One region of the Lysinibacillus sp. RS10 genome, then DNA from elsewhere that is predicted to be linked to it. Evidence: a T-box and tRNA genes for the amino acid it is inferred to sense, from the RefSeq annotation. Region 1 holds a T-box; the other holds one or more tRNA genes.

The links. A T-box is a leader RNA that pairs with one kind of tRNA and senses whether it is charged. The one in region 1 lies ahead of alaS (alanine--tRNA ligase), so its partner is inferred to be a tRNA-Ala.
Region 2: it encodes a tRNA-Ala, which carries the amino acid that the T-box ahead of alaS (alanine--tRNA ligase) is inferred to sense. The anticodon was not compared.

The regions. Positions count from the first base shown of each region.
Region 1 is NZ_CP167122.1:1,419,850-1,435,889, forward strand. Features, by position in the region: gene ACB089_RS07140 (replication-associated recombination protein A) at 1-388, opposite strand, end outside; gene cymR (cysteine metabolism transcriptional regulator CymR) at 584-1,003, shown strand; gene ACB089_RS07150 (cysteine desulfurase family protein) at 1,098-2,246, shown strand; gene mnmA (tRNA 2-thiouridine(34) synthase MnmA) at 2,300-3,424, shown strand; gene ACB089_RS07160 (tetratricopeptide repeat protein) at 3,509-4,168, shown strand; gene ACB089_RS07165 (GTP pyrophosphokinase family protein) at 4,229-4,969, opposite strand; gene ACB089_RS07170 (hypothetical protein) at 5,133-5,420, opposite strand; gene hisA (phosphoribosylformimino-5-aminoimidazole carboxamide ribotide isomerase) at 5,417-6,184, opposite strand; gene ACB089_RS07180 (hypothetical protein) at 6,428-6,583, opposite strand; gene ACB089_RS07185 (ATP-dependent RecD-like DNA helicase) at 6,740-9,172, shown strand; gene ACB089_RS07190 (polysaccharide deacetylase family protein) at 9,205-10,920, shown strand; gene ACB089_RS07195 (hypothetical protein) at 10,980-11,168, opposite strand; gene hpaB (4-hydroxyphenylacetate 3-monooxygenase, oxygenase component) at 11,515-12,951, shown strand; gene ACB089_RS07205 (CorA family divalent cation transporter) at 13,276-13,428, shown strand; T-box leader at 13,547-13,761, shown strand; gene alaS (alanine--tRNA ligase) at 14,031-16,040, shown strand, end outside.
Region 2 is NZ_CP167122.1:4,847,359-4,863,398, reverse strand. Features, by position in the region: rRNA gene ACB089_RS24255 (16S ribosomal RNA) at 1-24, shown strand, start outside; rRNA gene ACB089_RS24250 (23S ribosomal RNA) at 205-3,132, shown strand; rRNA gene rrf (5S ribosomal RNA) at 3,247-3,362, shown strand; tRNA gene ACB089_RS24240 (tRNA-Val) at 3,373-3,448, shown strand; tRNA gene ACB089_RS24235 (tRNA-Thr) at 3,452-3,527, shown strand; tRNA gene ACB089_RS24230 (tRNA-Lys) at 3,535-3,610, shown strand; tRNA gene ACB089_RS24225 (tRNA-Leu) at 3,632-3,716, shown strand; tRNA gene ACB089_RS24220 (tRNA-Gly) at 3,765-3,839, shown strand; tRNA gene ACB089_RS24215 (tRNA-Leu) at 3,845-3,933, shown strand; tRNA gene ACB089_RS24210 (tRNA-Arg) at 3,951-4,027, shown strand; tRNA gene ACB089_RS24205 (tRNA-Pro) at 4,038-4,114, shown strand; tRNA gene ACB089_RS24200 (tRNA-Ala) at 4,131-4,206, shown strand; rRNA gene ACB089_RS24195 (16S ribosomal RNA) at 4,351-5,902, shown strand; tRNA gene ACB089_RS24190 (tRNA-Ile) at 5,995-6,071, shown strand; tRNA gene ACB089_RS24185 (tRNA-Ala) at 6,084-6,159, shown strand; rRNA gene ACB089_RS24180 (23S ribosomal RNA) at 6,250-9,177, shown strand; rRNA gene rrf (5S ribosomal RNA) at 9,400-9,515, shown strand; gene ACB089_RS24170 (LytTR family DNA-binding domain-containing protein) at 9,944-10,615, opposite strand; gene aceA (isocitrate lyase) at 10,830-12,113, shown strand; gene aceB (malate synthase A) at 12,224-13,822, shown strand; gene ACB089_RS24155 (hypothetical protein) at 13,814-13,990, opposite strand; gene ACB089_RS24150 (hypothetical protein) at 14,236-14,364, shown strand; gene ACB089_RS24145 (hypothetical protein) at 14,354-14,518, shown strand; gene ACB089_RS24140 (GntR family transcriptional regulator) at 14,728-15,123, shown strand; gene ACB089_RS24135 (response regulator transcription factor) at 15,319-15,990, shown strand; gene ACB089_RS24130 (sensor histidine kinase) at 15,990-16,040, shown strand, end outside.

The DNA of each region.
Region 1 (16,040 bases):
TTTCTGTTGTTGCTCCAATTAACACAATTGAGCCATTTTCAACATGTGGCAACAAAGCATCCTGTTGTAATTTATTAAAACGGTGAATTTCATCTAGAAAAAGTAGGACTTTCCCTGAGATTCGTGCTTCCTGTACAATATCCTCAACGTCCTTTTTACCAGCGCGAGTAGCATTAAGTGCGAAAAAGGGGAGCTCCGAGCTTCCTGCTATGGCATTCGCTATTGACGTTTTACCGATACCTGGCTCACCGTATAGTAGCATAGATGGAACATGTTCATTTTCAATCATTTTATAAAGAGCGGTAGTAGGACCGATAAAATCTTGGTGTCCAACAATTTCATCGAGGGTTAACGGACGCATGCGATAAGCGAGTGGTTCATTATGCATAACAAATTCCCCCTTTCAACAGTTTTCAATGTTTTTTTGTGCTTATAAAGAAGCGATAATAGTATTTTGCCTAACTATACCAAAGCGCAATTAATAGTATATCATAACCTCCCAAGAGTATTTCCGAGTTCTTCAAGAGGAGATTATGATATACTGTTTGTAGTATTTTTGACTAGACTATTTGAGGGTGATAAAATGAAAATTTCTACAAAGGGCCGTTATGGGCTAACGATTATGATTGAACTAGCAAAGCATTATGGAGAAGGACCTATTCCATTACGCAAAATTGCTGCTGAAAAGGAGCTTTCTGAAGCATACTTAGAGCAATTAGTATCACCATTACGTAATTCAGGCTTAGTGAAAAGTGTACGCGGTGCATATGGTGGATATATGTTAGCAAATCCTCCAAGTGAAATTTCAGCGGCTAATGTTATTAGTGTGTTGGAAGGTCCAATTCAACCAGTAGAAGGAATTGAAAATGAAGAAGCACCTCAGCGAGAGTTGTGGCTCCGCATTCGCGATGCTGTGAAAAATGTATTGGATACAACGACAATCGAGGATTTAGCACAATATACTGAGGAAAATGTAGCGGAAGGCTATATGTTCTACATTTAAAAGTTTAGGCTAAAGCACCGCTTCCTAAGTCAACGCAATGTCGTGTGGCAGGGAAACGGATCTTTAGCGCTTTTCGTACAAAGGAGTTTTCAACATGAATTCATATATTTATCTCGATCATGCAGCGTCTTCACCAATGAATGACCAAGTAATAGAAGCTATGACTACCGCAATGCAAAAGGTTTATGGGAATGCTTCAAGTATTCATGGGGCAGGTCGAGAGGCGCGCAAATATTTAGATGATGCTCGTGAAGAATTAGCCAAATCAATTGGTGCTCAACCTGGGGAAATTATTATAACAAGTGGCGGAACCGAGGCGGATAATACGGCTATTTTTGGCACTGTATATGCACGTGCTGCGGAAGGAAAGCACATAATTACCACACAAATTGAACATCACGCAGTGTTACATACGTGTGAGAAGCTTGAACGGGATGGCTTTGATGTGACATATTTGCCAGTTGATGAAAAGGGACGTGTATCTGTAGAAGATGTGCGCAATGCATTACGTAAGGATACGATTTTAGTTACGATTATGTATGGTAATAATGAAGTTGGTACGATTCAACCGATTGCTGAAATTGGTGACTTATTACGTGAACATACGGCTACTTTCCATACGGATGCAGTTCAGGCATATGGCTTAGAGTCAATTAATGTTACTGATTTACATGTTGATTTACTAAGTGTTTCCGCACATAAAATTAATGGCCCTAAGGGAATTGGCTTCCTTTACCAAAAGGTAGGGACACCATTCACTAGTTATGCATTAGGTGGAGCGCATGAGAAAAAGCGCCGTGCTGGTACTGAAAATGTACCTGCAGTGATTGGCTTTGCGACTGCGGTGCGAATTGCAAATGAGTTGCGCGAAGAGAAGCGTGCGCTATACAATCACTTTAAGCAAATTATGCTTGATGTGTTCACACAGGAAAATCTGGAATTTCATGTAAGTGGAGATTTAGAAAATACACTTCCACACGTTTTAAATGTAAGTTTTTCTGGTATGGAAGTAGAGTCATTTCTAGTGAATCTTGATATGGCAGGTATTTGCGTTTCGAGTGGTTCAGCGTGCACTGCTGGTTCCATTGATCCATCACATGTTCTCGTTGCGATGTTTGGACAAGGGACAGAGGAATTACGTAACTCTATCCGCTTTAGCTTCGGTCAAGATTTAACGGAAACTGATGTACAACATGCGGCTGAAAAAACAGCAGCAATCGTGAAAAGACTAGCGAAAAAATGATTTGCTGAAAATTGTATATTTAATGGAATTTAAATAAAGAAAAGGTGACCATAATGAAAGAAACACGTGACCCCTCACAAATTCGTGTTGTTGTCGGCATGTCGGGTGGGGTAGATTCTTCGGTTGCTGCATATTTGCTAAAACAACAAGGATATGAAGTAATCGGGATCTTTATGAAGAACTGGGATGATACAGACGAAAATGGCGTTTGTACAGCTACAGAAGACTATGATGATGTTATTAAAGTATGTAATCAAATCGGGATTCCATACTATGCGGTAAATTTTGAAAAGCAATATTGGGATAAGGTTTTCACATACTTTTTAGAAGAATATAAAGCAGGACGTACGCCAAATCCTGATGTTATGTGTAATAAGGAAATTAAGTTTAAAGCATTTTTAGAGCATGCGATGAATCTTGGAGCTGATTATTTAGCGACTGGTCACTATGCTCGAGTTGATCGTAGTGGAGATGGCGAAGTTAAAATGCTTCGAGGCATTGACAATAATAAAGATCAAACGTATTTCTTAAACCAATTATCGCAGGAACAATTGTCGCATGTAATGTTCCCAATTGGACATATTGAGAAAAAGGAAGTCCGTAAAATTGCGGAGGAAGCTGGATTAGCTACAGCTAAGAAAAAGGATTCAACAGGAATTTGCTTTATTGGAGAGCGTAATTTCAAAGAATTCCTAAGTCAATATTTACCTGCTCAACCTGGTAAGATGGAGACGATGGATGGCGTTGTAATGGGCCAGCATGACGGATTAATGTACTATACACTAGGTCAACGTCATGGTCTTGGAATTGGTGGAGATGGTGAGCCTTGGTTCGTGCTAGGGAAAGATTTGGAACGCAATGTGTTACTTGTTGGACAAGGTTTCCATCATGAGTCATTATATTCTACTTCATTAACTGCTGTGAAAATGAACTATACTTCGACAAAAAAATTGCCCGGGAAATTTTCATGCACAGCAAAATTCCGTTATCGTCAAACAGATACACCAGTGGAAGTAGAAATTTTAGAAGATGGACGTACACATATTACGTTTGCTGAACCAGTACGTGCAATCACACCTGGACAAGCTGTTGTATTATATGATGGTGAAGAATGTTTAGGTGGCGGTACAATCGACGAAGTCTTTAAAAACAATGAAAAACTAACATATGTAGGATAATTCGCGAAAAGACTGCTTATACAGCCTTTCCTAAGGTGTATAGAATTTAGGCAGTCTTTCGCTACATAGAGGTGAACAAAAACAATGAATTTTAACGAGCAGGGCATACAAGCATTTCAAGAAAAGCGTTATGAGGATGCTGCACAACTTTTTACACAAGCAATTGAAGCAGAGCCTGAAAACGCAATTGGTTATGTGAATTTTGGAAATCTCTTAGCGGTGTTGGAGGATACTGAACGTGCAGAGCGTTTCTTTCAAAAAGCAATCACTGTTGATGAAACAGCAGCAACTGCTTATTATGGCTTAGCAAATTTATATTATAATGCGGAACGATATGCGGAGGCAGTAAAGCTTTATGAGCATGCGTTAAAGCATAACATTGAAGGCGCAGATGTCTATTATATGATGGGCAAATGCTTTGAGCGAATGGAAAATCCGAAGCTTGCACTGCCATATTTACAACGAGCTTCAGAGCTTGCCCCAGAAGACACACAAATTCGTTTAGCATATGCAATTGTGCTATGTGCTTTAGAAATGTTTGAAGAGGGTAAGAAAGAATTAGACTATTTAATCGAGCAGGATTGGAATAACGCAGATGCACATTATAATTTAGGTGTACTTTATGCGGTGTCCACTGAACAATCAAAAGATGCCATGTACCACTTGAAACAAGCCTTTACATTACAGCCAGAATACGACCAAGCGCGTTATATTTATGATATGATTGCACAGAGATTTAACTAAAATAGCGCATAGTTGAAAAAGGATGCCGGAATTACTTCGGCATCCTTTTATATCGTGAGATTAATCTTGATCATCTTCGGAAGAATAATCAAGTGGTAGTTGAGATAAATATTGTGCTAATTGTACAATAGGCATTGCATCTAATGACGACTCTGCTTCGTTCGCTTTTAAAATATTTATTTCTTCATTAAGTCGTTCCATTTTTCGATCCAGATCTGCTGCTTGAAGAGCAGCTTCTTTCAATTCCAAACGGATATGTTCAGGTACTTCCTTGTTGTATTTGTAATAGATTTTATGTTCAAGACTAGCCCAGAAGTCCATTGCGATTGTACGGATTTGAATTTCGGTATACACATTCTCTACACGGTCGGACATGAAAATTGGGATTTTTATTATAAGATGCAAGCTTTGATAGCCGTTTTCCTTTGGGAATTTAATATAATCCTTTACATCCACAACTTCAATATCATTTTGTGCCTGTAGCATCTCACTCACTTTATAAATATCCTCTACAAAGGAGCATGTGATTCGCACACCTGCAATATCACGAATGTTTTCACGAATCGCTTCGACAGAAGGCTCAAGGTTCTTTTTCTTGATCTTCAACAATATACTTTTTGGTGATTTTACTCGAGTTGATATATGTTCTATTGGGTTATATTCATGAATTAACTTAAACTCTTCTTGTAAAATATTTATTTTCGTTTCAATTTCTTGTAAGGCAAATCGATAGGATAAAAAGAAACGTTTTAATTCTGCTTGTAGGTTTTTTAAAGTGGTTGCTTCGAGTTCATTTTTCATACTTCATTAAATCCTTTCTTTTACCAAGTAACATTAATGAAATTCTCTTGTTGTGATGTCATTAATAATAGCAAAAATAGCTACTAAATAGAAATATGTGCTCTAAACTATGTGTAGTATTCTTGTTTCAACTAAAAAAGGGGATTTTTAGTCCCCTTAGGTATTAAACGATAATTTCAGCATTTAAGTTGTATCGTTTATTAAATTCATTCACAAATATTTGTAAATCGATATAAGTACCAATATACGCTTCTGTTTCTTGATCTCGTAGGAAGCCGCATGTTGCCTTTAAAGATTTTGAAAACTCAAGCAGCATTTGTTCATTATCTAGCTGTATATGCAACGAAAGTGAATCGTCCTTTGTATTCACCTTGAAATATTTACCATCTAAAATGCGCTCTAAATTTGTTTCTTGAAAAGGAAATACAAAATCTTTATATATTAATTTCACAATACCCCGCCTTTTTTGCAATAGTTTACTACATCTGAATACGGCAAGTCTCCACCGAAAATTGAAAGAGCGCTACCAATTGTAACATGAAGCTTACCATTTGCGATTTTTTTAAATTTCTTTAAGTCGTCTAAAGAACGGACGCCACCAGCATATGTTGTTGGAATTGTTGTCCAAGCGACTAGATCGTGCACTAAGCTTTCCTGCATACCGCCTTTTTTTCCTTCTACATCAACAGCGTGAATAAGTAGTTCGTCACAGAAATTTTCGATATAGGCAATAGACTCAGCATTTACTTCAAAATCACTAAACTTTGTCCATTTATCAGTAACAACAAACCACTTTCCATCGCGCATACGGCAGCTTAAATCGATGACAAGATGCTCTTTACCGATAGTCTGTACTAATTGCTTTAGTCGATCTAAATGGAGCTTACCATCATAGAATATAAATGATGTGACAATAACGTGGGAAGCGCCCGCATCAATATACTTTTTTGCATTTTCCGTCGTAATGCCGCCACCAACCTGTAAACCTTGAGGATATGCTGCTAGTGCTGCTAATGCGGCTTCTTCGTTTCCATCACCTAGCATAATGACGTGACCACCTGTTAAATGATCTTTGGCAAACATTTTTGCATAATAACTAGAGTCATGATTTGAAATAAAGTTTTCGATGACTTCTTGATCTGTATGACCAAGTGTGCTGCCAACTATTTGTTTTACTTTGCCGTCGTGTAAATCGATGCAAGGTCTAAATTCCAATAGCTTCACAATCCTTCCGTGCAACAAATTATCTATATCATAGCATGGAAAGGTTGATAATAGCGGCGAAATCATTTGTCAAAATAATGTCAACTTCATTCAGCGAATATTCTGATAGCTAATGCGAAATGTCAACTAACAGAAGTCTGCCACCTCTTCTTCGGATAACCAAACATCTGTACCTGTCGCTACGCTTTCGGTACAAAAACATTTGCTGAAATAGAGGAACTCAGGCTAAAAGCTTCACATTCTGTGAAAATGCCTGAGTGACCAACGTCGTGTTGTTGTTGCTGCTGCCGCTTCGCTTTCGCGCAGATAAAACTCTTTTGTTGCCGCTGCCGCTTCGCTTTCGCGCAGATAAAACCCTTTTGTTGCCGCTGCCGTTTCGCTTTCGCACAAAAAACATCTGTTGGCCTAAAGCTAAGCCGATCCCGGACGCAATTATGCCGAGGCCAACTTGATTAAAATATAGTGAATTGTCTTTTTACACGTTTTTTCTCGTTATGCTGTGGTAAAATATAATGATTGAAATGAACACGAAAGGACGAATCGCAAATGGCAGAGAATCTTGATTTATTTGAACTAAATAAATTTTTTATACTCGGACGTCCAATCGTCTCTATCTTTCATAATGCACAAAATATGTATTCGATAGTTCGTGTGAAAATTCAAGAGACCAACTTACAGTATGAGGATAAGGAAATAATTGTTGTTGGATATTTCCCACCGTTACAAATGGATGAGCAATATCGTTTTACAGGTTTATTGAAACAACATCCAAAATATGGTGTGCAATTTCAAATTGAGATGTTTACGAAAGAAGTGCCAGCAACAGAGCAAGGAATTGTTCACTACTTATCGAGTGATTTGTTTGTTGGAATCGGAAAAAAAACAGCTGAAACAATTGTAGAGAAACTAGGAGCAAATGCTTTACGTCTTATTTTAGAGGACCCTAACGCACTTGATGCTGTACCTCGTCTATCTGCTGAAAAAAAAGAGGTCATCCACCGTACGATTGAACAAAATCTTGGCTTAGAACGAGTAATGATTCAACTAAATGACTGGGGTTTTGGACCACAGCTAGGTATGAAAATTTACCAAACATATCGAACAGAGGCAGTTGAATTATTAACTGAAAATCCATACCGCCTTATTGAGGATGTAGAGGGTGTGGGTTTCTTTCGTGCCGACGAGCTAGGTGCAAAATTAGGGATTACTGGCAATCATCCAGACCGTATTAAGGCGGCGATTTTACATACTCTAAATACAGCAGCTTTATCGGATGGGCATGTGTATTTAGATGCAGAACATGTTTTACCGCTAGTAAAAGATATGCTTGAGCAAAGCCAACGAGAAGAAATTCCCTTTGAGACTATTTCTAAAGCTTGTATCGAATTACGTGAGGAAAGTAAAATTTGTGGGGAAGAAACGAGACTATATTTACCATCTCTATATTTCTCAGAAGTCGGAATTGCATCAAAAATATTAGCTTTAATCGAACGTAACAATAAGGCTGAACATTTTAGCAAAGACGAAATACGTAAAGCGATTGGTGAAACAGAAGAGATGCTTCATGTCACATATGCTGAAACACAAGCGAATGCTATTGAGCAAGCTTTAAACTCAGCTGTTATGATTTTAACTGGTGGCCCCGGTACTGGTAAAACAACTGTTGTTCGGGGTGTAGTAGAAGTGTATGCAAAGTTACACGGACTATCATTAAACCCGAAGGAATACGCACAAAAAGAAGAGCCATTTCCGATTATTTTATGTGCTCCAACAGGACGTGCTGCCAAGCGTTTATCGGAATCAACAGAACTTCCAGCAATGACAATTCATAGATTACTAGGATTTACCGGTCAGGAAAAAGAAGAAGAAACTGAACGTGAGGTTACAGGAAAACTCATTATTGTAGACGAAATGTCAATGGTCGATACTTGGCTTGCACATCAATTATTAAAATCCTTACATGAGGATGTACAAGTTGTATTTGTTGGCGATCAGGATCAGCTCCCACCAGTAGGTCCAGGGCAGGTATTAAAGGATTTGTTAGCTTCCAAGCAAATACCTACTGTGGAATTAACGGAAGTTTATCGACAAGCAGAGGGCTCAACAATTATTGAACTTGCTCATCAAATTAAACGTGGTCAGATCACTAATGATTTAACTGTAAAAACCTCTGACCGTTCATTTATTAAAGCCTCCTCAGATCAAGTAGCAAGCGTTGTTACACAGGTTGTGAAAAGTGCGGTTGCGAAAGGTCAAGAAATTCGTAATATCCAAGTGTTAGCACCAATGTACAAAGGTCCAGCAGGAATAGACAATTTAAATAAAATGATTCAGGAGCTAATTAATCCAAACGATACTGGTACTAGAAAAGAGCTTGTCTTTGGTGATGTCACATATCGCATAAAGGATAAAGTCTTACAGCTTGTCAATCAACCTGAAAGCAATGTTTTTAATGGTGATATGGGTGAAGTCATCAGTATTATCAAGGCTAAGGAAACAATTGAGAAACAAGATTTGCTTGTTGTGTCATTCGATGGTATAGAAGTAACTTATCAGCGTAGTGATCTCAATCAATTGACACTTGCTTATTGTTGTTCTATTCATAAATCGCAAGGCTCTGAGTTCCAAACAGTTATTATGCCAGTTGTACGAGGCTATTCTAAAATGTTGCGTCGTAATTTATTATATACAGGTATTACGCGTGCAAAAAATTTCTTGATTTTATGTGGTGAGTCAGATGTGCTAGCAGATGGCTTACAACGTACGGATGATTTACAGCGCTTTACGTCCTTACGTGCAAGACTCAATCCAATGAATATAGCAGAGGAAGTTGCGGAAGATGAAACGATTCCTTTGAAAGACGATTTACAGAAAGAAAAACCATCCATTGATAGTAAACTAACGGTCGAAACGGAACCATATATCCATCCTTTGATTGGAATGGATGGTATCTCGCCGTATGATTATTTAGATGAGTAAATGTTGATGAAAATTTTTATGAGGTGAATATAGTGAAACGCATATTATTATTGCTTCTATTCATGATGCTATTACCTTTTGCAGAAAAAGCATATGCAAAAAATACCGTCATCCAAGTGAATGAGGAAGCAACTGTCTTTGATAATCGTTCAGGCTCACTAGTACCGGTGGGGACATTATCAGCAGAGCAAACTTTTGAAGTAACAAAAGATTACGGAGCTAATTGGTGGCAAATTCGTTGGGGTGGTTATTACGGTTATGTTGATAAACGTTACACAACGGTTGTACCAGTAACAACTTATAAAAATACAGTCCCAACAAGTGTAAAGATAAAGGATTATATTGTCGCTACAAGTGATGCACCAATTTATGATAATACAGGTGATGAGCTAGTGCAATTTGCAACATTGGCAGAAGGGGTACGTTTTCCTATTTATAGTAGAATGGGGAATTGGTATGGTATTGCTGTAAATGGACGATTAGGATTTGTACATAGTAAATTTGTTAAAGAAGAAAAAAGCCAGGATCCAATAAATACAAAGCCCGAAAAGCCTGCAAAGCCCGAAAAGCCAACAAAGCCTAATGAAAAACCAACTCCGCCACCTAGTAAGCAAAATGGGTACATCGAGGCTTTAGAAAACGTAACTCTTTATGATTTCCGCCGTGAAAAACCAATGGCTATTGCTACGTTGATGAAAGGGCAACAGCTAGAGGTTGTAGATGCAATAGATCCAAAATATGTAAAAGTTCGTTGGGGGAAATCGTATATTTATGCAGAAAAATCAAAAGTGAAATTTATAAATACTCCTGCTTATAAAAATATGGGTAAGGACAATGCCATGAAAAATGAGTATCTTATCCCTATTTCTGCAAACAGTGAGATTTATGACTACACAGCAAAAACGTTACAGCCATTTGCCAAGCTAGATTTAAATCGCCGTTATCCGATTTTGCGCAAAGAAGGTAGTTGGTACGTAACGGTGCTTGGTGGCCGTGAAGGATATATCCATAGCTCTAAAGTAGCGCTCGATCGCGGTGTCCCAGTAATGATGTATCATCATTTTCTAAAAGAGGATGAGCTTGGACGTTTTAAAAATGTAAGTACTACAATGACAGATGTTCAATTTACGAAAGAAATGCAGTATTTGAAAAGTATGAACTATGAAACTGTTAGTGCGGACGAATTATTACGTTTCATGCGCGATGAAATTACATTGCCTGCTTATTCAATTGTTTTGACTTTTGATGATGGTTTATTATCGACACGTGAATATGCATATCCGGTGCTCAAAGAAAATGGCTTTAAAGCTACACAGTTTTTAATTACGTACCGCAATGAAAATTCTAAAGATGACCAAATATTTAATTATAATGATTTACAGTCACTTTCACGTCAGGATATGACAAATATGCAAGATGTCTATACGTATGGATCACACACTTACAATTTACACGATTTAGTGGGGAATAAAGGCAAAATGCTTCTGATTCCATATCATGAGGTTGCTCAGGATTTACAGCGCAGTTTAACATATATTCCTGAGGCAAAGGCTTTTGCTTATCCGTTTGGGCAATATAATGCCAACATCACTAATGCGGTAAAGGAAGCGGGATTCACAATGGCGTTTTCAACGGCGCTTGGCTATAACAATCCGTACGATGATGTGTATCAAATTAAACGCTTGTCCAGTAATCAAACAACAACATTTGAGCAATTCCAAAAGATGGTTCTACCATATGCGCAATAAAAGAAAAAACCCGATCAATTTGAATTGATCGGGTTTTTTCTTGATTATACCTATTTTGATTAGTGGATGCCAACTAGGTGATGTTTAACGACTTCATATGCTTGGCAAACATTTTTAAATTGATCCTTTTCTTTAGCAATCATTTCTGAAGCAATAGAAAATAAAAGATTTTCTTCAGTATGATCTTCCATTTTATTCATTAAAGCAGCTTCCATTTTCGCTACGTACGAGATGATTTGATGATTCATATATATGTTCTCCTTTAATAAAAAGATGTACTTGTTTTGGTTACGAAGCTATCTTACACCTACGTATATGAAAAATCTAGCAATTCTGTACTAGTCGAAGAAGACTTTTTCATGAATGTGACATAAAATCGAACTCGTGAGAAAAGTGCTAATTGAAACCGTTTTTATCTAAAATAACTGAAAAAACGTGCAATGAAGGAGGGTTCTTAGCTGTATTTATAAAGTAGTACAGTTTGGTTGATTTAAGTATTTGCTATAGTACAGTTGTCTATGGTGGAACCTAATATTAGGAAATTCCATATACTAAATGAGTAAAAAATATTTGTAACGTTTAGGGGTGACTTTCATGCCAGTAATTACAGGGCAGCAATATATTGATCGTATTGACGCTTTACAAACGTATATTTATATTGATGGGAAAGTTGTCACAGGGAAGGTGTCGGAGCATCCAGCATTTAAGGGAGTTATGAAGAGTCAAGCAAGGCTTTTTGATTTACAAAATGAAAAGGAATTGCTTGAGAAAATGACATATGTGTCGCCAGCAAGCAATAAGCGTGTAGGTATGTCTTTCCTTCAAGTGGCGACAGTCGAAGATCTTGTGAAAAGGCGTAAAGCAGCACGGGAATGGGCATTATCCACTCATGGTTTTATGGGGAGATGTCCTGATTACATGAATACAACATTAATGGCTTTAGCATCAGCAGCAGATTTTTTAAAAGATAAGCCAAACTGTTTTCCTAACCATTTACTGAATTTTTATGAGTATGCACGTGAGAATGATTTGACAATGACACATACGTTTATAGAGCCACAAGTAAATCGCAACCGATTTTATTTTGAAGATGAAGAAGTTACAATTGCCGCTAAAATTGTAGATAATACAAATGAGGGATTAGTAATTAAAGGGGCAAGACTACTTGCGACGCAGGGAGGAATTACAGATGAACTCCTAGTTTTATCAACGAATGGCTATGATGAAGGAAAAGGCTTTGGTTTCTCGATACCAAGTAATACGAAAGGTTTAAAGTTTTTATGTAGACAGTCATTTGTTGGAGGGGAATCGGTTTTTGACCATCCATTAAGTAGTCGTTTCGAGGAAATGGACGCAATTGTAGTATTTGATAATGTTGTTGTCCCATGGGAACGCGTATTTTATTATGGGAATGTAGAAGTTGCCAATAGCTTTATGAACGTAAGTGGATTTCAAACATATGGTTTACATCAAGTTCTTTCACGTCAAATTGCCAAAACAGAATTTGTCTTAGGTGTTGTACAGTCAATTGTTGATACAATCAGTATCGGCGATTACCAACATGTGCAGCAAAAAGTTGTTGATATTATTGTGTCACTTGAAACGATGAAGGCTTTACTGTTAAAGTCTGAGATTGAGGCAAAAAAAGATGTTTTTGGCTTTATCAGACCTGATCATCCAACATTACTAGTAGCTATTCAGATTTTCCCTAAAGTATATCCGACCTTCACAGAAATAATTCAGTTACTTGGTGCGAGTGGGTTAATGTCCATTCCGAGTGAAAAAGCATTTGCAGCGGATGATGGTGATCTTGAACATTATTTACAGTCTTCTCAGGAGGGTGGAGAGGCGCGCGTCAAAAAATTCCGCTTAGCTTGGGATTTAACGATGAGTAGCTTTGGTACAAGACAAACACTGTATGAGCGCTTTTTCTTTGGTGACCCAGTTCGTGTAGCAACTGTACTTTATAAAACTTATGATAGGGAATCACTAGTTAATAGAGTGGAAACCTTTTTAAAAAATGATAATTAGCTTTGAAAAAGAAATCGTTTAAAAAATTTAGTATTCTTTTCTATTTGACGGTTTCTTTATTTTGCATATGCAGAGGATTTGTCACGGGCTGCTTTGTATGCATATAACTACAGTATTTTTCAATTATGAATGGTGAATCGATAGAAAAGCTTAATCTCAGTCGTGTTGATTAGGAAAAATAGATTTATTATTGAGTGACAAAAAGATTTTTTTTGTTGCTATTTTGAAATATATTCCCATTTTCAACTGATTGTAGCGTAGGGCTACTCGACTCCCGCCCGCAGCGGAAATCAGCGCCTTCTAATGAATTAGGATGGATAAAAAATGGTTAATCAACACACCTGGCATAATCTATTATCAGTAATTTCAACTATTATGTTGCCATTAACAGTGATTACAAGCTTTTTCGGAATGAATGTACCATTGCCATACCAAGATTCCCTAATTGTTACAATGACCATTAGTTTATTTTTTTAGTCGTATTTCTTGGAGTATGTGGGTTTATTTCAAAAATTGGTTGATTAGTTACGATTAGCAATTATAGTGGCAATTGACAGAAGAAAATATTTTTTTTATAATTCTCGTTAGAAAATAGTAAAAAACGATGATGGAACAAGTACGTATTTGTGCGTGTAAAAGAAAGGGATTTCTAGGCTGAAAAAATCCTCACAATAGCAAATTCAGAAAGCTACTCCAGAGTGCAGTTAATCACTGCCGTTCACTGACGTTACAAGTGCTAAAGAGGTAAGTATACTATTACTTACAACTAGGGTGGTACCGCGAGATCAATTACAAGTCCTCGTCCCTTTTATGGGATGAGGGCTTTTTTTGTTTATCTTCATTCAGCAAATGACTCTCACTTCTGAAGGAGAGGAGATTCAATGCGGTTGAGGTTCCTTTTCAATGGGTGTACCAAACACCTACTGAATGAAGATAATGCCCCCGGCGGATGTCACGGATTTTCGAAGGAATGAATTGTGCGTGCACAATTCAAAATCCGGACGCAATTACGTCAAGGCGAAATTGATTTGTGGATTCAAATCGTGATTTTACAAAACATATAGGGAGGAACTTTTCATATGAAAGCAGTAGAAATTCGCCGCATGTATTTAGAATTCTTTAAAGAAAAAGGTCATCACCATGAACCATCAGCACCACTTGTGCCAATTAATGACCCATCATTACTTTGGATCAACTCAGGTGTAGCAACACTTAAACCATATTTTGATGGTCGTATTATTCCTGAAAATCCACGCATTACAAATGCTCAAAAATCAATTCGTACAAATGATATTGAAAACGTAGGTAAAACAGCTCGTCACCATACGTTCTTTGAAATGTTAGGGAACTTCTCAATTGGGGATTACTTCAAAAAAGAAGCTATTCATTACGCTTGGGAGTTCTTAACAGATAAAAAATGGATGGGCTTTGATCCAGAGCTTTTATCTATTACTATCCATCCTGAAGATCAAGAAGCATATGATGTTTGGCATAACGAAATTGGTATTCCTGAAGAACGTTTAATCCGACTAGAGGGGAACTTCTGGGATATTGGTGAAGGTCCATCTGGTCCTAACTCAGAAATTTTCTATGACCGTGGGGAAGAATACGGTTCAGATGAAAATGATCCAGAAATGTATCCGGGTGGTGAAAATGAACGCTATCTTGAAATTTGGAACTTAGTGTTCTCTCAATTCAACCATAATCCTGATGGCACATATACGCCACTTCCAAAGCAAAACATTGATACAGGTATGGGTCTAGAGCGTATCGTATCAGTTATCCAAAATGTTCCAACTAACTTTGATACTGATTTATTCATGCCTATTATTGAAAAAATCGAACAGTTTGCAAATCGTAAGTACAAACGTCCAGGTGAAGTAGCGTTAAGTGAAATCTTTGGTTCAGAAGAAGATGTAAATACACCATTTAAAGTTATCGCGGACCATATCCGTACAGTGGCGTTTGCTATTGGTGATGGCGCGCTTCCTTCAAATGAAGGTCGTGGTTATGTATTACGTCGTTTACTACGTCGTGCTGTGCGTTATGCAAAACAAATTGGCATTGAAAAACCATTTATGTTTGAATTAGTACCAACTGTTGGTGAAATTATGAATGATTTCTACCCAGAGGTAACGGAAAAATGTGAATTTATTCAACGTGTTATTAAAAATGAAGAACTTCGCTTCCATGAAACATTAGACGGAGGTCTTGCAATCTTTAACGAAGTAGTTGAAGCCCAAAAAGTAGCTGGACATGACTATATTCCAGGTGCAGATGCATTCCGTTTATATGATACTTACGGTTTCCCAATTGAATTAACAGAAGAGTATGCAGAAGAAGTAGGCATGAAGGTAGATCATGAAGGCTTTGAGGTAGCGATGGAAGAACAACGTGAACGCGCACGTGCAGCTCGTCAAGATGTAGATTCTATGCAAGTACAAAATGAAGTACTAGCCAACCTGACTGTTGCAAGTGAATTTGTAGGCTATGATACATTGACGACAAACACAGAAATTGCGGCGATCATTGTCAATGGTCAAGTATCAAAGGTAGCATCTGAAGGGCAAGAAGCACTAGTTGTTTTAGCTAAAACACCATTCTATGCTGAAATGGGTGGTCAAATTGCGGATAGCGGTGTTATCTCAAATGATAGCTTTACTGCTATTGTAAAAGATGTACAAAAAGCACCTAATGGTCAACCTCTTCATACAGTACTTGTAGAATCTGGCGAAATGAATGTTGAAGATGCGGTGAAGGCAGTAGTGAACCGTGATGAACGTAATTTAATTATTAAAAACCATACAGCTACACATATTATGCAGCGTGCATTAAAAGACGTGCTGGGCGACCATGTAAATCAAGCAGGTTCATATGTAGGACCTGATCGTTTACGTTTCGACTTCTCTCACTTCGGTCAAGTGACAAAAGAGGAATTACAACAAATTGAACGTATCGTAAATGAAAAAGTGTGGGATGATATAGAGGTCCTAATTGAAGAAAAAGGCATCGATGAAGCGAAAGCTATGGGGGCAATGGCATTATTCGGTGAGAAATATGGCGATGTCGTTCGCGTTGTTTCAATTGGT
Region 2 (16,040 bases), 1.7 Mb from region 1:
AGGTGCGGCTGGATCACCTCCTTTCTAAGGATATTTTCGGAATACAAACCTAGGGTTTGTAAGATTACGTTTTGCGTTCAGTTTTGAAGGTTCATTCTTCTGAATGAAATACTTCAAAACTTGTTCTTTGAAAACTGGATAAAACGACATTGAAATTGTAACAAACACATTTATTTTTTAAGTTTTTTATAGGCTTAATAACTTGGTTAAGTTATTAAGGGCGCACGGCGAATGCCTTGGCACTAGGAGCCGAAGAAGGACGGCACTAACACCGATATGCTTCGGGGAGCTGTAAGTGAGCTTTGATCCGGAGATTTCCGAATGGGGGAACCCACTACGTTTAATCGCGTAGTATCTTGACGTGAATTCATAGCGTCTTGAAGGCAGACCCAGGGAACTGAAACATCTAAGTACCTGGAGGAAGAGAAAGAAAAATCGATTCCCTGAGTAGCGGCGAGCGAAACGGGAAGAGCCCAAACCAAGAGGCTTGCCTCTTGGGGTTGTAGGACACTCAATACGGAGTTACAAAAGAGCGAGTTAGATGAAGCGACTTGGAAAGGTCCGCCAGAGCAGGTAAAAGCCCTGTAGTCGAAAGTTCGTTCTCTCCTGAGTGGATCCTGAGTACGGCGGAACACGTGAAATTCCGTCGGAATCCGGGAGGACCATCTCCCAAGGCTAAATACTACCTAGTGACCGATAGTGAACCAGTACCGTGAGGGAAAGGTGAAAAGCACCCCGGAAGGGGAGTGAAAGAGATCCTGAAACCGTGTGCCTACAAGTAGTTAGAGCCCGTTAATGGGTGATAGCGTGCCTTTTGTAGAATGAACCGGCGAGTTACGATTACGTGCGAGGTTAAGCTTTAGAAGGCGGAGCCGCAGCGAAAGCGAGTCTGAATAGGGCGAATTAGTACGTGGTCGTAGACCCGAAACCAGGTGATCTACCCATGTCCAGGGTGAAGGTGAGGTAACACTTACTGGAGGCCCGAACCCACGCACGTTGAAAAGTGCGGGGATGAGGTGTGGGTAGCGGAGAAATTCCAATCGAACTTGGAGATAGCTGGTTCTCTCCGAAATAGCTTTAGGGCTAGCCTCGTGATGAGAATACTGGAGGTAGAGCACTGTTTGGACTAGGGGGCCATCCCGGTTTACCGAATTCAGACAAACTCCGAATGCCAGATATTTATACACGGGAGTCAGACTGCGAGTGATAAGATCCGTAGTCAAAAGGGAAACAGCCCAGACCACCAGCTAAGGTCCCAAAGTAATCGTTAAGTGGAAAAGGATGTGGCGTTGCACAGACAACCAGGATGTTGGCTTAGAAGCAGCCATCATTTAAAGAGTGCGTAATAGCTCACTGGTCGAGTGACGCTGCGCCGAAAATGTATCGGGGCTAAACGATTCACCGAAGCTGTGGATTGACATCTACGATGTCAGTGGTAGGAGAGCGTTCTAAGTGCGTTGAAGTCAGACCGGAAGGACTGGTGGAGCGCTTAGAAGTGAGAATGCCGGTATGAGTAGCGAAAGACGGGTGAGAATCCCGTCCACCGTATGACTAAGGTTTCCTGAGGAAGGCTCGTCCGCTCAGGGTTAGTCGGGACCTAAGCCGAGGCCGATAGGCGTAGGCGATGGACAACAGGTTGATATTCCTGTACCACCTCCTCACCGTTTGAGAAATGGGGGGACGCAGTAGGATAGGGTAAGCGCGCCGTTGGTTGTGCGCGTCCAAGCAGTAAGGCGTGTGTGTAGGCAAATCCGCACACTGTAACGTTGAGCTGTGATGGCGAGTCCGTATGGACGAAGTTCCTGATTTCACACTGCCAAGAAAAGCCTCTATCGAGGTGAGAGGTGCCCGTACCGCAAACCGACACAGGTAGTCGAGGAGAGAATCCTAAGGTGTGCGAGAGAACTCTCGTTAAGGAACTCGGCAAAATGACCCCGTAACTTCGGGAGAAGGGGTGCTCTTGAGCGTGCAAGCGCATGAGAGCCGCAGTGAATAGGCCCAGGCGACTGTTTAGCAAAAACACAGGTCTCTGCAAAACCGTAAGGTGACGTATAGGGGCTGACGCCTGCCCGGTGCTGGAAGGTTAAGAGGAGTGGTTAGCGCAAGCGAAGCTGCGAATTGAAGCCCCAGTAAACGGCGGCCGTAACTATAACGGTCCTAAGGTAGCGAAATTCCTTGTCGGGTAAGTTCCGACCCGCACGAAAGGCGTAACGATCTGGGCACTGTCTCAACGAGAGACTCGGTGAAATTATAGTACCTGTGAAGATGCAGGTTACCCGCGACAGGACGGAAAGACCCCGTGGAGCTTTACTGTAGCCTGATATTGAATTTTGGTACAACTTGTACAGGATAGGTAGGAGCCAGAGATCTCGGAGCGCCAGCTTCGAAGGAGGCGTCGGTGGGATACTACCCTGGTTGTATTGAAATTCTAACCCATGCCCCTTAGCGGGGCAGGAGACAGTGTCAGGCGGACAGTTTGACTGGGGCGGTCGCCTCCTAAAAGGTAACGGAGGCGCCCAAAGGTTCCCTCAGAATGGTTGGAAATCATTCGTAGAGTGTAAAGGCACAAGGGAGCTTGACTGCGAGACCTACAAGTCGAGCAGGGTCGAAAGACGGGCTTAGTGATCCGGTGGTTCCGCATGGAAGGGCCATCGCTCAACGGATAAAAGCTACCCCGGGGATAACAGGCTTATCTCCCCCAAGAGTCCACATCGACGGGGAGGTTTGGCACCTCGATGTCGGCTCATCGCATCCTGGGGCTGTAGTCGGTCCCAAGGGTTGGGCTGTTCGCCCATTAAAGCGGTACGCGAGCTGGGTTCAGAACGTCGTGAGACAGTTCGGTCCCTATCCGTCGTGGGCGTAGGAAATTTGAGAGGAGCTGTCCTTAGTACGAGAGGACCGGGATGGACACACCGCTGGTGTACCAGTTGTCTTGCCAAAGGCATCGCTGGGTAGCTATGTGTGGACGGGATAAGTGCTGAAAGCATCTAAGCATGAAGCCCCCCTCAAGATGAGATTTCCCATTACGCAAGTAAGTAAGATCCCTCAAAGACGATGAGGTAGATAGGTTCGAGGTGGAAGTGTGGTGACACATGGAGCTGACGAATACTAATCGATCGAGGACTTAACCAAAATGTTTGAAACATTCAATGCACGTTTATCCAGTTTTGAAAGAACAAGAAAGTTTTTAAAAAAAGCTTGCAATTATAACAAAATGTGTTATAATAAATCTTGTCTTTAAAATAGTCTAGTGATGATGGCAAAGAGGTCACACCCGTTCCCATACCGAACACGGAAGTTAAGCTCTTTAGCGCCGATGGTAGTTGGGGGCTTCCCCCTGTGAGAGTAGGACGTCGCTAGGCATTATACCCAGGAGGATTAGCTCAGCTGGGAGAGCACCTGCCTTACAAGCAGGGGGTCGGCGGTTCGAGCCCGTCATCCTCCACCATTTGCCGGTGTAGCTCAGTTGGTAGAGCAACTGACTTGTAATCAGTAGGTCGTGGGTTCGACTCCTATCGCCGGCACCATAGTTTTGAGCCATTAGCTCAGTTGGTAGAGCATCTGACTTTTAATCAGAGGGTCGAAGGTTCGAGTCCTTCATGGCTCACCATTTAAATTGCCAACAAAATATGCGGGTGTGGCGGAATTGGCAGACGCACTAGACTTAGGATCTAGCGCCGCAAGGCGTGGGGGTTCGACTCCCTTCACCCGCACCATTTTTTAAGAATTTCATAATTGCCAGGATAAATAAATCTTATGCACATGCGGAAGTAGTTCAGTGGTAGAACACCACCTTGCCAAGGTGGGGGTCGCGAGTTCGAACCTCGTCTTCCGCTCCAAATGTGCCGGGGTGGCGGAACTGGCAGACGCACAGGACTTAAAATCCTGCGGTAGGTGACTACCGTGCCGGTTCGATTCCGGCCCTCGGCACCATTTTATTTTTATAATTAGCGCCCGTAGCTCAATTGGATAGAGCGTCTGACTACGGATCAGAAGGTTGTGGGTTCGACTCCTGCCGGGCGCGCCAATAAAACAAACGGAATGTAGCTCAGCTTGGTAGAGCACTTGGTTTGGGACCAAGGGGTCGTAGGTTCGAATCCTGTCATTCCGACCATTTTTTCTTAAATTTAGGGGCCTTAGCTCAGCTGGGAGAGCGCCTGCCTTGCACGCAGGAGGTCAGCGGTTCGATCCCGCTAGGCTCCACCAATTAAAATAAATGAACCTTGAAAACTGAACAAGCAAAACGTAATCAATAAAGTTTTAAGTAGCTATCCTTGAGTTAGTGAACGAAACAAATTTTGGACATCAAACATGATGCCAGCAAAACAATTTGAGCTAATCAAATTTCTTTTTATGGAGAGTTTGATCCTGGCTCAGGACGAACGCTGGCGGCGTGCCTAATACATGCAAGTCGAGCGAACAGAGAAGGAGCTTGCTCCTTTGACGTTAGCGGCGGACGGGTGAGTAACACGTGGGCAACCTACCTTATAGTTTGGGATAACTCCGGGAAACCGGGGCTAATACCGAATAATCTATTTTACTTCATGGTGAAATACTGAAAGACGGTTTCGGCTGTCGCTATAAGATGGGCCCGCGGCGCATTAGCTAGTTGGTGAGGTAACGGCTCACCAAGGCGACGATGCGTAGCCGACCTGAGAGGGTGATCGGCCACACTGGGACTGAGACACGGCCCAGACTCCTACGGGAGGCAGCAGTAGGGAATCTTCCACAATGGGCGAAAGCCTGATGGAGCAACGCCGCGTGAGTGAAGAAGGTTTTCGGATCGTAAAACTCTGTTGTAAGGGAAGAACAAGTACAGTAGTAACTGGCTGTACCTTGACGGTACCTTATTAGAAAGCCACGGCTAACTACGTGCCAGCAGCCGCGGTAATACGTAGGTGGCAAGCGTTGTCCGGAATTATTGGGCGTAAAGCGCGCGCAGGCGGTCCTTTAAGTCTGATGTGAAAGCCCACGGCTCAACCGTGGAGGGTCATTGGAAACTGGGGGACTTGAGTGCAGAAGAGGAAAGTGGAATTCCAAGTGTAGCGGTGAAATGCGTAGAGATTTGGAGGAACACCAGTGGCGAAGGCGACTTTCTGGTCTGTAACTGACGCTGAGGCGCGAAAGCGTGGGGAGCAAACAGGATTAGATACCCTGGTAGTCCACGCCGTAAACGATGAGTGCTAAGTGTTAGGGGGTTTCCGCCCCTTAGTGCTGCAGCTAACGCATTAAGCACTCCGCCTGGGGAGTACGGTCGCAAGACTGAAACTCAAAGGAATTGACGGGGGCCCGCACAAGCGGTGGAGCATGTGGTTTAATTCGAAGCAACGCGAAGAACCTTACCAGGTCTTGACATCCCGTTGACCACTGTAGAGATATAGTTTTCCCTTCGGGGACAACGGTGACAGGTGGTGCATGGTTGTCGTCAGCTCGTGTCGTGAGATGTTGGGTTAAGTCCCGCAACGAGCGCAACCCTTGATCTTAGTTGCCATCATTTAGTTGGGCACTCTAAGGTGACTGCCGGTGACAAACCGGAGGAAGGTGGGGATGACGTCAAATCATCATGCCCCTTATGACCTGGGCTACACACGTGCTACAATGGACGATACAAACGGTTGCCAACTCGCGAGAGGGAGCTAATCCGATAAAGTCGTTCTCAGTTCGGATTGTAGGCTGCAACTCGCCTACATGAAGCCGGAATCGCTAGTAATCGCGGATCAGCATGCCGCGGTGAATACGTTCCCGGGCCTTGTACACACCGCCCGTCACACCACGAGAGTTTGTAACACCCGAAGTCGGTGGGGTAACCTTTTGGAGCCAGCCGCCGAAGGTGGGATAGATGATTGGGGTGAAGTCGTAACAAGGTAGCCGTATCGGAAGGTGCGGCTGGATCACCTCCTTTCTAAGGATATTTTCGGAATACAAACCTAGGGTTTGTAAGATTACGTTTTGCGTTCAGTTTTGAAGGTTTATAAAAAAATAAAACTTCTAAGAGGGCCTATAGCTCAGCTGGTTAGAGCGCACGCCTGATAAGCGTGAGGTCGATGGTTCGAGTCCATTTAGGCCCACCATATATACCTCTTGGGGCCTTAGCTCAGCTGGGAGAGCGCCTGCCTTGCACGCAGGAGGTCAGCGGTTCGATCCCGCTAGGCTCCACCATTTTTTTTGTTCTTTGAAAACTGGATAAAACGACATTGAAATTGTAACAAACACATTTATTTTTTAAGTTTTTTATAGGCTTAATAACTTGGTTAAGTTATTAAGGGCGCACGGCGAATGCCTTGGCACTAGGAGCCGAAGAAGGACGGCACTAACACCGATATGCTTCGGGGAGCTGTAAGTGAGCTTTGATCCGGAGATTTCCGAATGGGGGAACCCACTACGTTTAATCGCGTAGTATCTTGACGTGAATTCATAGCGTCTTGAAGGCAGACCCAGGGAACTGAAACATCTAAGTACCTGGAGGAAGAGAAAGAAAAATCGATTCCCTGAGTAGCGGCGAGCGAAACGGGAAGAGCCCAAACCAAGAGGCTTGCCTCTTGGGGTTGTAGGACACTCTATACGGAGTTACAAAAGAGCGAGTTAGATGAAGCGACTTGGAAAGGTCCGCCAGAGCAGGTAAAAGCCCTGTAGTCGAAAGTTCGTTCTCTCCTGAGTGGATCCTGAGTACGGCGGAACACGTGAAATTCCGTCGGAATCCGGGAGGACCATCTCCCAAGGCTAAATACTACCTAGTGACCGATAGTGAACCAGTACCGTGAGGGAAAGGTGAAAAGCACCCCGGAAGGGGAGTGAAAGAGATCCTGAAACCGTGTGCCTACAAGTAGTTAGAGCCCGTTAATGGGTGATAGCGTGCCTTTTGTAGAATGAACCGGCGAGTTACGATTACGTGCGAGGTTAAGCTTTAGAAGGCGGAGCCGCAGCGAAAGCGAGTCTGAATAGGGCGAATTAGTACGTGGTCGTAGACCCGAAACCAGGTGATCTACCCATGTCCAGGGTGAAGGTGAGGTAACACTTACTGGAGGCCCGAACCCACGCACGTTGAAAAGTGCGGGGATGAGGTGTGGGTAGCGGAGAAATTCCAATCGAACTTGGAGATAGCTGGTTCTCTCCGAAATAGCTTTAGGGCTAGCCTCGTGATGAGAATACTGGAGGTAGAGCACTGTTTGGACTAGGGGGCCATCCCGGTTTACCGAATTCAGACAAACTCCGAATGCCAGATATTTATACACGGGAGTCAGACTGCGAGTGATAAGATCCGTAGTCAAAAGGGAAACAGCCCAGACCACCAGCTAAGGTCCCAAAGTAATCGTTAAGTGGAAAAGGATGTGGCGTTGCACAGACAACCAGGATGTTGGCTTAGAAGCAGCCATCATTTAAAGAGTGCGTAATAGCTCACTGGTCGAGTGACGCTGCGCCGAAAATGTATCGGGGCTAAACGATTCACCGAAGCTGTGGATTGACATCTACGATGTCAGTGGTAGGAGAGCGTTCTAAGTGCGTTGAAGTCAGACCGGAAGGACTGGTGGAGCGCTTAGAAGTGAGAATGCCGGTATGAGTAGCGAAAGACGGGTGAGAATCCCGTCCACCGTATGACTAAGGTTTCCTGAGGAAGGCTCGTCCGCTCAGGGTTAGTCGGGACCTAAGCCGAGGCCGATAGGCGTAGGCGATGGACAACAGGTTGATATTCCTGTACCACCTCCTCACCGTTTGAGAAATGGGGGGACGCAGTAGGATAGGGTAAGCGCGCCGTTGGTTGTGCGCGTCCAAGCAGTAAGGCGTGTGTGTAGGCAAATCCGCACACTGTAACGTTGAGCTGTGATGGCGAGTCCGTATGGACGAAGTTCCTGATTTCACACTGCCAAGAAAAGCCTCTATCGAGGTGAGAGGTGCCCGTACCGCAAACCGACACAGGTAGTCGAGGAGAGAATCCTAAGGTGTGCGAGAGAACTCTCGTTAAGGAACTCGGCAAAATGACCCCGTAACTTCGGGAGAAGGGGTGCTCTTGAGCGTGCAAGCGCATGAGAGCCGCAGTGAATAGGCCCAGGCGACTGTTTAGCAAAAACACAGGTCTCTGCAAAACCGTAAGGTGACGTATAGGGGCTGACGCCTGCCCGGTGCTGGAAGGTTAAGAGGAGTGGTTAGCGCAAGCGAAGCTGCGAATTGAAGCCCCAGTAAACGGCGGCCGTAACTATAACGGTCCTAAGGTAGCGAAATTCCTTGTCGGGTAAGTTCCGACCCGCACGAAAGGCGTAACGATCTGGGCACTGTCTCAACGAGAGACTCGGTGAAATTATAGTACCTGTGAAGATGCAGGTTACCCGCGACAGGACGGAAAGACCCCGTGGAGCTTTACTGTAGCCTGATATTGAATTTTGGTACAACTTGTACAGGATAGGTAGGAGCCAGAGATCTCGGAGCGCCAGCTTCGAAGGAGGCGTCGGTGGGATACTACCCTGGTTGTATTGAAATTCTAACCCATGCCCCTTAGCGGGGCAGGAGACAGTGTCAGGCGGACAGTTTGACTGGGGCGGTCGCCTCCTAAAAGGTAACGGAGGCGCCCAAAGGTTCCCTCAGAATGGTTGGAAATCATTCGTAGAGTGTAAAGGCACAAGGGAGCTTGACTGCGAGACCTACAAGTCGAGCAGGGTCGAAAGACGGGCTTAGTGATCCGGTGGTTCCGCATGGAAGGGCCATCGCTCAACGGATAAAAGCTACCCCGGGGATAACAGGCTTATCTCCCCCAAGAGTCCACATCGACGGGGAGGTTTGGCACCTCGATGTCGGCTCATCGCATCCTGGGGCTGTAGTCGGTCCCAAGGGTTGGGCTGTTCGCCCATTAAAGCGGTACGCGAGCTGGGTTCAGAACGTCGTGAGACAGTTCGGTCCCTATCCGTCGTGGGCGTAGGAAATTTGAGAGGAGCTGTCCTTAGTACGAGAGGACCGGGATGGACACACCGCTGGTGTACCAGTTGTCTTGCCAAAGGCATCGCTGGGTAGCTATGTGTGGACGGGATAAGTGCTGAAAGCATCTAAGCATGAAGCCCCCCTCAAGATGAGATTTCCCATTACGCAAGTAAGTAAGATCCCTCAAAGACGATGAGGTAGATAGGTTCGAGGTGGAAGTGTGGTGACACATGGAGCTGACGAATACTAATCGATCGAGGACTTAACCAAAATGTTTGAAACATTCAATGCACGTTTATCCAGTTTTGAAAGAACAATTTCTTTCAACCAAGGGTTTCAAGATACGATGTATATTGAAAGCCGAAGAGAGCTTCAAGACACAAGTAGTACAAGGAAGCAAACGAGTGAATGAGGGAGCGTACCTCTGTACGTGACCGATTGAGCGAGAGAAGCTGACGCAGTAATACGCCGTGTATTGGAGGTCGAAAATAGTCTAGTGATGATGGCAAAGAGGTCACACCCGTTCCCATACCGAACACGGAAGTTAAGCTCTTTAGCGCCGATGGTAGTTGGGGGCTTCCCCCTGTGAGAGTAGGACGTCGCTAGGCAATCTAAAGCCTGAGAATTTTTTCTCAGGCTTTTTTATGTGCACGCGGTAAACTTGGTGAAAGTTCACTACAAGCTCGGCAGTAGAAACTCTTAGCGAAAGACAAGGGTGTCCATGATGATGTGGAATCTGAAGAAAGTCAGACGCAAAGTCTTGAACTGACGAACAAAAATCAGATACAAGGCTGAATTGGGACTGACCAGTAATTCTTGCAGTTACATGAGAGGAAAGTGGTTGCACTTATAAAGTCATCAGTTGAATCAAAAAGGTAAACGTCGCTGAAATGTCCTCGAATGTCGCGTGATGAGAGATTTCATTCATATAAAACTAGAGTACTTGTTGTTTCAATTTTAACAAGAAGTACTCTAGTTTTTATTTTACTATCTATTATGTTTATTCTCTACTATTTCGAAACCTATTTGTATAGCCCTAAAATTCAAGTGCTGTTCTCAAATTGTTGATATAGGATTGACTGACAGGTAGTTCGCTTCCATCTGTTAAAGTAACAATAAAGTTGGAAGTCAGGTCCTTAGCCATTTTTTTAATGAAATGAATATTAACAATATAGGATCGATGAATACGAATAAAGAATGAAGGTAAACGCATTTGAAGCTCTTTCAGTGTAATACTTGTTTTAAATTGCTCCCCCTCTACATAAAACCACGTTTTTTTCTGCAGGCTTTCAATATGAGAGATTTTTTCAATCGCAACAGGATTCCATTCCTCATCTTGCTTTCCAGTTAAAAATTGAAAGGGCTCTACTTTCTTTTCGGTAAAGGTTGAAGGTAATACTACAACAAGCGCTGCAGGCACATCTAAAATGTTTATAGGGTAACCTATCCCATAATACGGTGTTTCGAATAAGGAATTATCTAAAACGGCGTCTGTCCGTTTCCTCGTGCGTAGAACTTGCTCTGCAATGCTGCCTGATTGTACTTGTTGGCCTACCTCCAAATTGATGTTTTGATGTCCAGAATGAAAATAGATATAGGAGTTTTCTGCTGCAATTGCAATGGATGTATTGTCTGGAACCCAGTCTTTTAACATTGAAATAAACTGTTGTGAAATATCTTTTGGCAAAGAATTAAACTCATTATTCATTGTGAATATCCCCCTTGTTTGTAAACAGTTTACCAAATTTCGTCGTTGAAAAAAGCAGTTTCGTCATTAAAATTCGGTATTTTATCTAAAAATAATGAAAATTCAGATGCACTGTTATATATTAATTTACAACAAGTAAACCTGTTATGGAACAGCTAGTTGAAAGTTTTTTAACAGAGTATATTGTATACAAAGGGGAAGGTGGAATTTTAATATGTCAACACGTCAAGAAAAAATCCAAGCATTAGAAAAACAGTGGGCAGAAAACCCGCGTTGGGCAGGCATTGAACGCGGTTATTCAGCTGAAGAGGTTGTTAAGTTACAAGGTTCTGTTGTACTTGAACAAACTTTAGCAGCTAAAGGTGCTACTCGACTTTGGAATTCTTTACATGAAGAGCCGTTCATTAATGCATTAGGTGCATTAACTGGTAATCAAGCTGTACAACAAGTAAAAGCAGGATTAAAAGCAATTTACTTATCTGGCTGGCAAGTTGCTGCTGATGCTAACCTTTCTGGTCAAATGTACCCTGACCAATCCTTATATCCAGCAAACTCTGTACCAGCAGTAGTTAAGCGTATTAATCAAGCTTTACAACGTGCAGATCAAATCGATCATGCTGAAGGACGTGTAGATCAATTTGATTGGTTCGCTCCAATCGTAGCAGATGCTGAGGCTGGCTTCGGTGGTCCTCTAAATGTATTTGAACTTGTAAAAGGAATGATTGAAGCTGGTGCCGCTGGTGTTCACTTAGAAGACCAATTAGCTTCTGAGAAAAAATGCGGTCACTTAGGTGGTAAAGTTTTACTTCCAACACAAAATGCTGTTCGTAACTTAATTGCTGCTCGTCTTGCAACAGATGTAATGGGTGTTGATACAATTTTAATCGCTCGTACAGACGCTGACGCTGCTGATATGGTAACATCTGATATCGATCCGCGTGATGCTGAGTTTATTACTGGTGAACGTACTCCAGAAGGCTTCTTCCGTACAAAACCAGGCATCAAACAAGCGATTGCTCGTGGTTTAGCTTACGCGCCATATGCAGATTTGATTTGGTGTGAAACTTCTAAACCATCACTTGAGGAAGCTCGTGAATTTGCGGCAGCTATTCATGCTGAATTCCCAGGTAAATTGTTAGCTTACAACTGTTCACCTTCATTCAACTGGAAAGCGAATTTATCAGAAGAAGAAATCGCAGAATATCAACGTGAGTTAGGTAAGTTAGGATATAAATTCCAGTTCGTTACATTAGCAGGTTTCCATGCATTAAACCACTCTATGTTTGAGCTTGCGCATGATTATAAAGATAATGGTATGGCTGCATACTCTAAGCTACAACAAGCTGAGTTTGCATCAGAATCAAAAGGCTACACAGCTACACGTCACCAACGTGAAGTAGGTACTGGTTACTTTGATGATGTATCTCAAGTTATCTCTGGTGGTACTTCTTCTACAACAGCAATGGCTGGCTCTACAGAAACAGAACAATTCGTATAAGTTTTATAAAGTACGTGTTTTCCTAAATTCATAATCATAGATCTGTCTCCTCCGCTCCTCCTAAAGCGGGGGATGACTATTTAATATCGCAAAGGTGGGGGAAATAACTGATGGAACAAGCAACAACAGGTAAGCTTAAAATTGTTGGGGAACAAAACGAGCAAACAAAAGAAATTTTAACACCAGAAGCCCTTGAGTTTGTTCTTGCCCTGCACGAAAAATTTGATGCTCGTCGTAAAGCGCTGTTAGAGGCTCGTCAAGAACGTCAAAAGCGTCTTGATGCAGGTGAGAAACTCGACTTCTTACAAGAAACAAAGCATATTCGTGAGGGAGATTGGACAATTGCACCACTTCCAGCAGATTTGGAAGACCGTCGTGTAGAAATTACTGGACCAGTTGACCGTAAAATGGTTATTAATGCTTTAAACTCTGGTGCAAAAATGTTTATGGCCTGCTTTGAGGATGCATCTGCTCCGACATGGGAAAACATGATTGGTGGTCAAATTAATATGCGTGATGCTATTAATAAGACTATTGAATTCACGCAAGCATCCAATGGTAAAACATATAAGTTAAACGAAGAAACAGCTGTATTATTAGTTCGCCCACGTGGTCTTCATTTACTTGAAAAGCATGTACTAGTAGATGGCGAACCGTTCTCGGGTAGTTTCTTTGATTTTGGTCTGTATTTATTCCACAATGCTAAAAATGCATTGGCACAGGGTACAGGGCCTTATTTCTACCTACCGAAGCTTGAAAGCCATTTAGAGGCTCGTTTATGGAATGATGTCTTTGTTTTTGCACAAGATTATATCGGAATTCCACAAGGGACAATTAAGGCTACTGTATTAATCGAAACCATTTTAGCAGCATTTGAAATGGATGAAATTTTATTTGAACTACGTGAACATTCAGCGGGTCTGAATTGTGGACGTTGGGATTACATTTTTAGCTATATTAAACGTCTGCGCAATCAGCCTGATGTAATTTTACCGGACCGCGGACAAGTAACTATGACTGTACCATTCATGAAGGCATATACGTCTTTATGTATTCAAACATGTCATAAACGTAATGCTCCTGCGATGGGCGGTATGGCAGCACAAATCCCTGTTAAGGGTGATGATGATGCGAATGCTTTGGCTTTTGCAAAAGTTGCAGAAGATAAACGTCGTGAGGCAACAGATGGCCATGATGGAACTTGGGTAGCACATCCAGGTATGGTAGCAACGGCGATGGAACAGTTTGATGCGATTATGACGACACCAAACCAAATCCATAAAAAACGTGAGGATGTAAATGTTACAGCGGAAGAATTAGTAGCTGTTCCAGAAGGTACAATTACACTTGAAGGTCTTCGTATTAACTGTAGTGTAGGGGTTCAGTACATTGCTTCTTGGCTACGAGGTAACGGAGCTGCACCGATTAATAACTTAATGGAGGATGCTGCAACTGCAGAAATCTCTCGTACACAAGTATGGCAATGGATTCGCCATCCAAAAGGTATTTTAGAGGATGGGCGTGGTATTACATTGGCATTCGTACTAGAAGTCTTGGAGGAAGAGCTTGTGAAAATTAAAGAGGCTGTTGGGGAACAAGTCTATAACAGCGGTCGCTATGAAGAAGCTGCTGAGCTGTTTAAATCTTTAATTGAGCAAGATGAATTTGCCGAATTCTTGACGCTTCCAGGTTACGAAAAATTAGCTTAACTTGCTTTCAGCAATCGCTGAAAGAGAGGAACTCAGTCTAAAAGCGCCACGTCCTGTGGCAACGACTGAGTGACCAACGTCGTGCTGTGTTGCTGCCGCTACGCTTTCGCACAGACAAAAACACGTTGCTGACGCTGCGTTAGCACTACGCTTTCGCGCAAAAAACATTTGTTGGCCCAAAGCCTTCGGACGGAATTATACCGAGGCATAATTGATTTGAGATACAAATCTACTAAACGAACATATCCAACTTTCCTAGATTGTTGTGGACTGAACTCGAATGGAGTCCACTCTATTTTCCACTAATGTAAACGAGCGGGGTCTGTTCCCCCGTTTCTTACTGAAATTTGAGCATGGTTACAAAATAAAAGGGGTCTAACTTCTAAAAGTAAAGAGTTTTAATGGGGTGAAAGATGTCTTGCGGGCTTAGATGGGGAGCTTGTAAGACATCTTTTTATCTTTATCCTAAGGAGGAGCGTAAAATGCGTAATAAAGAATTATTATTAGTTCCTGAACCAACTCTAGTAGTAGATGAAATTTAATGTATATGTTTTTCGTATCGGTAATACAACCCCTGCAATGCTAGAAGAGGCAGTAAGATTAATAGGGGAAACATTAAATGAAGTAGGATGCATAGTGGATATAGAACAAGCTACTGCATGTTTACAAGAAAAATTAGCAATTGTTGCGAAATAGCTACTGTTGAAAAGAGATGTCTCATGCTGTAATGGGACATCTCTTTGTCAATTCACAAAGCCGTCATAGCCTTTATTGCCAACGGTTTGTATAACTGTTGATTCAATTCGAGGTTCTTCATATATACCTCTAAAAATATCCCTCTTCTTTATGCACAAAAAATGATAATTTGTTATATTGGTTATATAACAAATGTGGAGATGATAGGAATGCTTATTAAAATAGAGCCACAATCTGACGTACCCATTTATGAACAGGTAACACGTCAAATTATTGAGGGAATTGCAAGAGGGGATATGCAGTCAGGTGATACTTTGCCATCTGTACGTAATTTAGCAGCTGATTTAGGTGTTAATATGCACACGGTTAATAAAAGCTATCATGAGCTAGAGGAGAAAGGGATCATTACAATCAGAGCCAAATCAGGTGCTATTATTCGATCTACAGAGGAGCGCATCTTAACTCCTGAACAATTACAGCAAATTGAAAAAAATTTAAAGCCTGTTGTGGCAGAAGGAATGGTGCTCGGTGCTACAGTCGAGCAGATTGAGCGCATGATGAAAAAGGTATGTGCTGATTTGCAAATCCCAGTAGAAGGAGTGTAGCAAAATGCTGCTTGGCTTTTTTGCCATTACTTATATTGCTGTTGATTTCTCTCTTTTCGTTATAATATGAATGAAAGTAGATATTAAAAGATCTCCTCATTTCTCGCGGAGCAACGTTCAACGCGAGACTCAACAGATGCTTGCAGATTGTCTGTGGATGGGAGCGAAATTTAATTGGATGGAGGTAAGGCTTGAATGAAAATTCTTGTTGTAGATGATGATGTACATATTTTGCAGCTAGTGAATATTTATCTGACAAGAGAGGGCTATCAGGTGTTACAGGCGGAAAATGGACAACAGGCCCTGCAATTACTTGAAGGAAACTTGCCTGATCTGGCTATTGTGGATGTCATGATGCCAGGAATGGATGGCTTTACATTAACCGAGACATTGAGCCAGGATTATGATATTCCTGTATTGTTATTAACGGCAAAGGGCGAGCTTGAAGACAAGGAACGAGGGTTTTTGGCAGGCTCAGACGACTATGTTGTGAAACCATTCGAGCCTAAAGAATTACTGTTTCGCATAGCTGCCATATTGCGTAGACTAGATAAGAAAAATCAGGTAACAATCCAGGTGGGTAGACTAGTCATCGATCGTCGAAGTTTTGAAGTGATCATTGGGGAAGATACACTTGTTCTGCCTTTAAAGGAATTTGAGCTATTGGCATTACTAGCATCACGCCCGAATCAGGTGTTTACACGTAGTATTATTATGGAACAGGTGTGGGGCTATGATTATGATGGAGATGAGCAGACTTTAAATACGCATGTAAAGAGGATTCGTGAGCGTCTGCATCGTTATGAAACCGGTGTTGAGATTACAACGGTACGTGGAGTGGGTTATAAGCTCGAGGTTAATGCATGATGAAAACGTTATATAGTAAGTTTGTTGTCACGACTTTGCTCGTTATGATT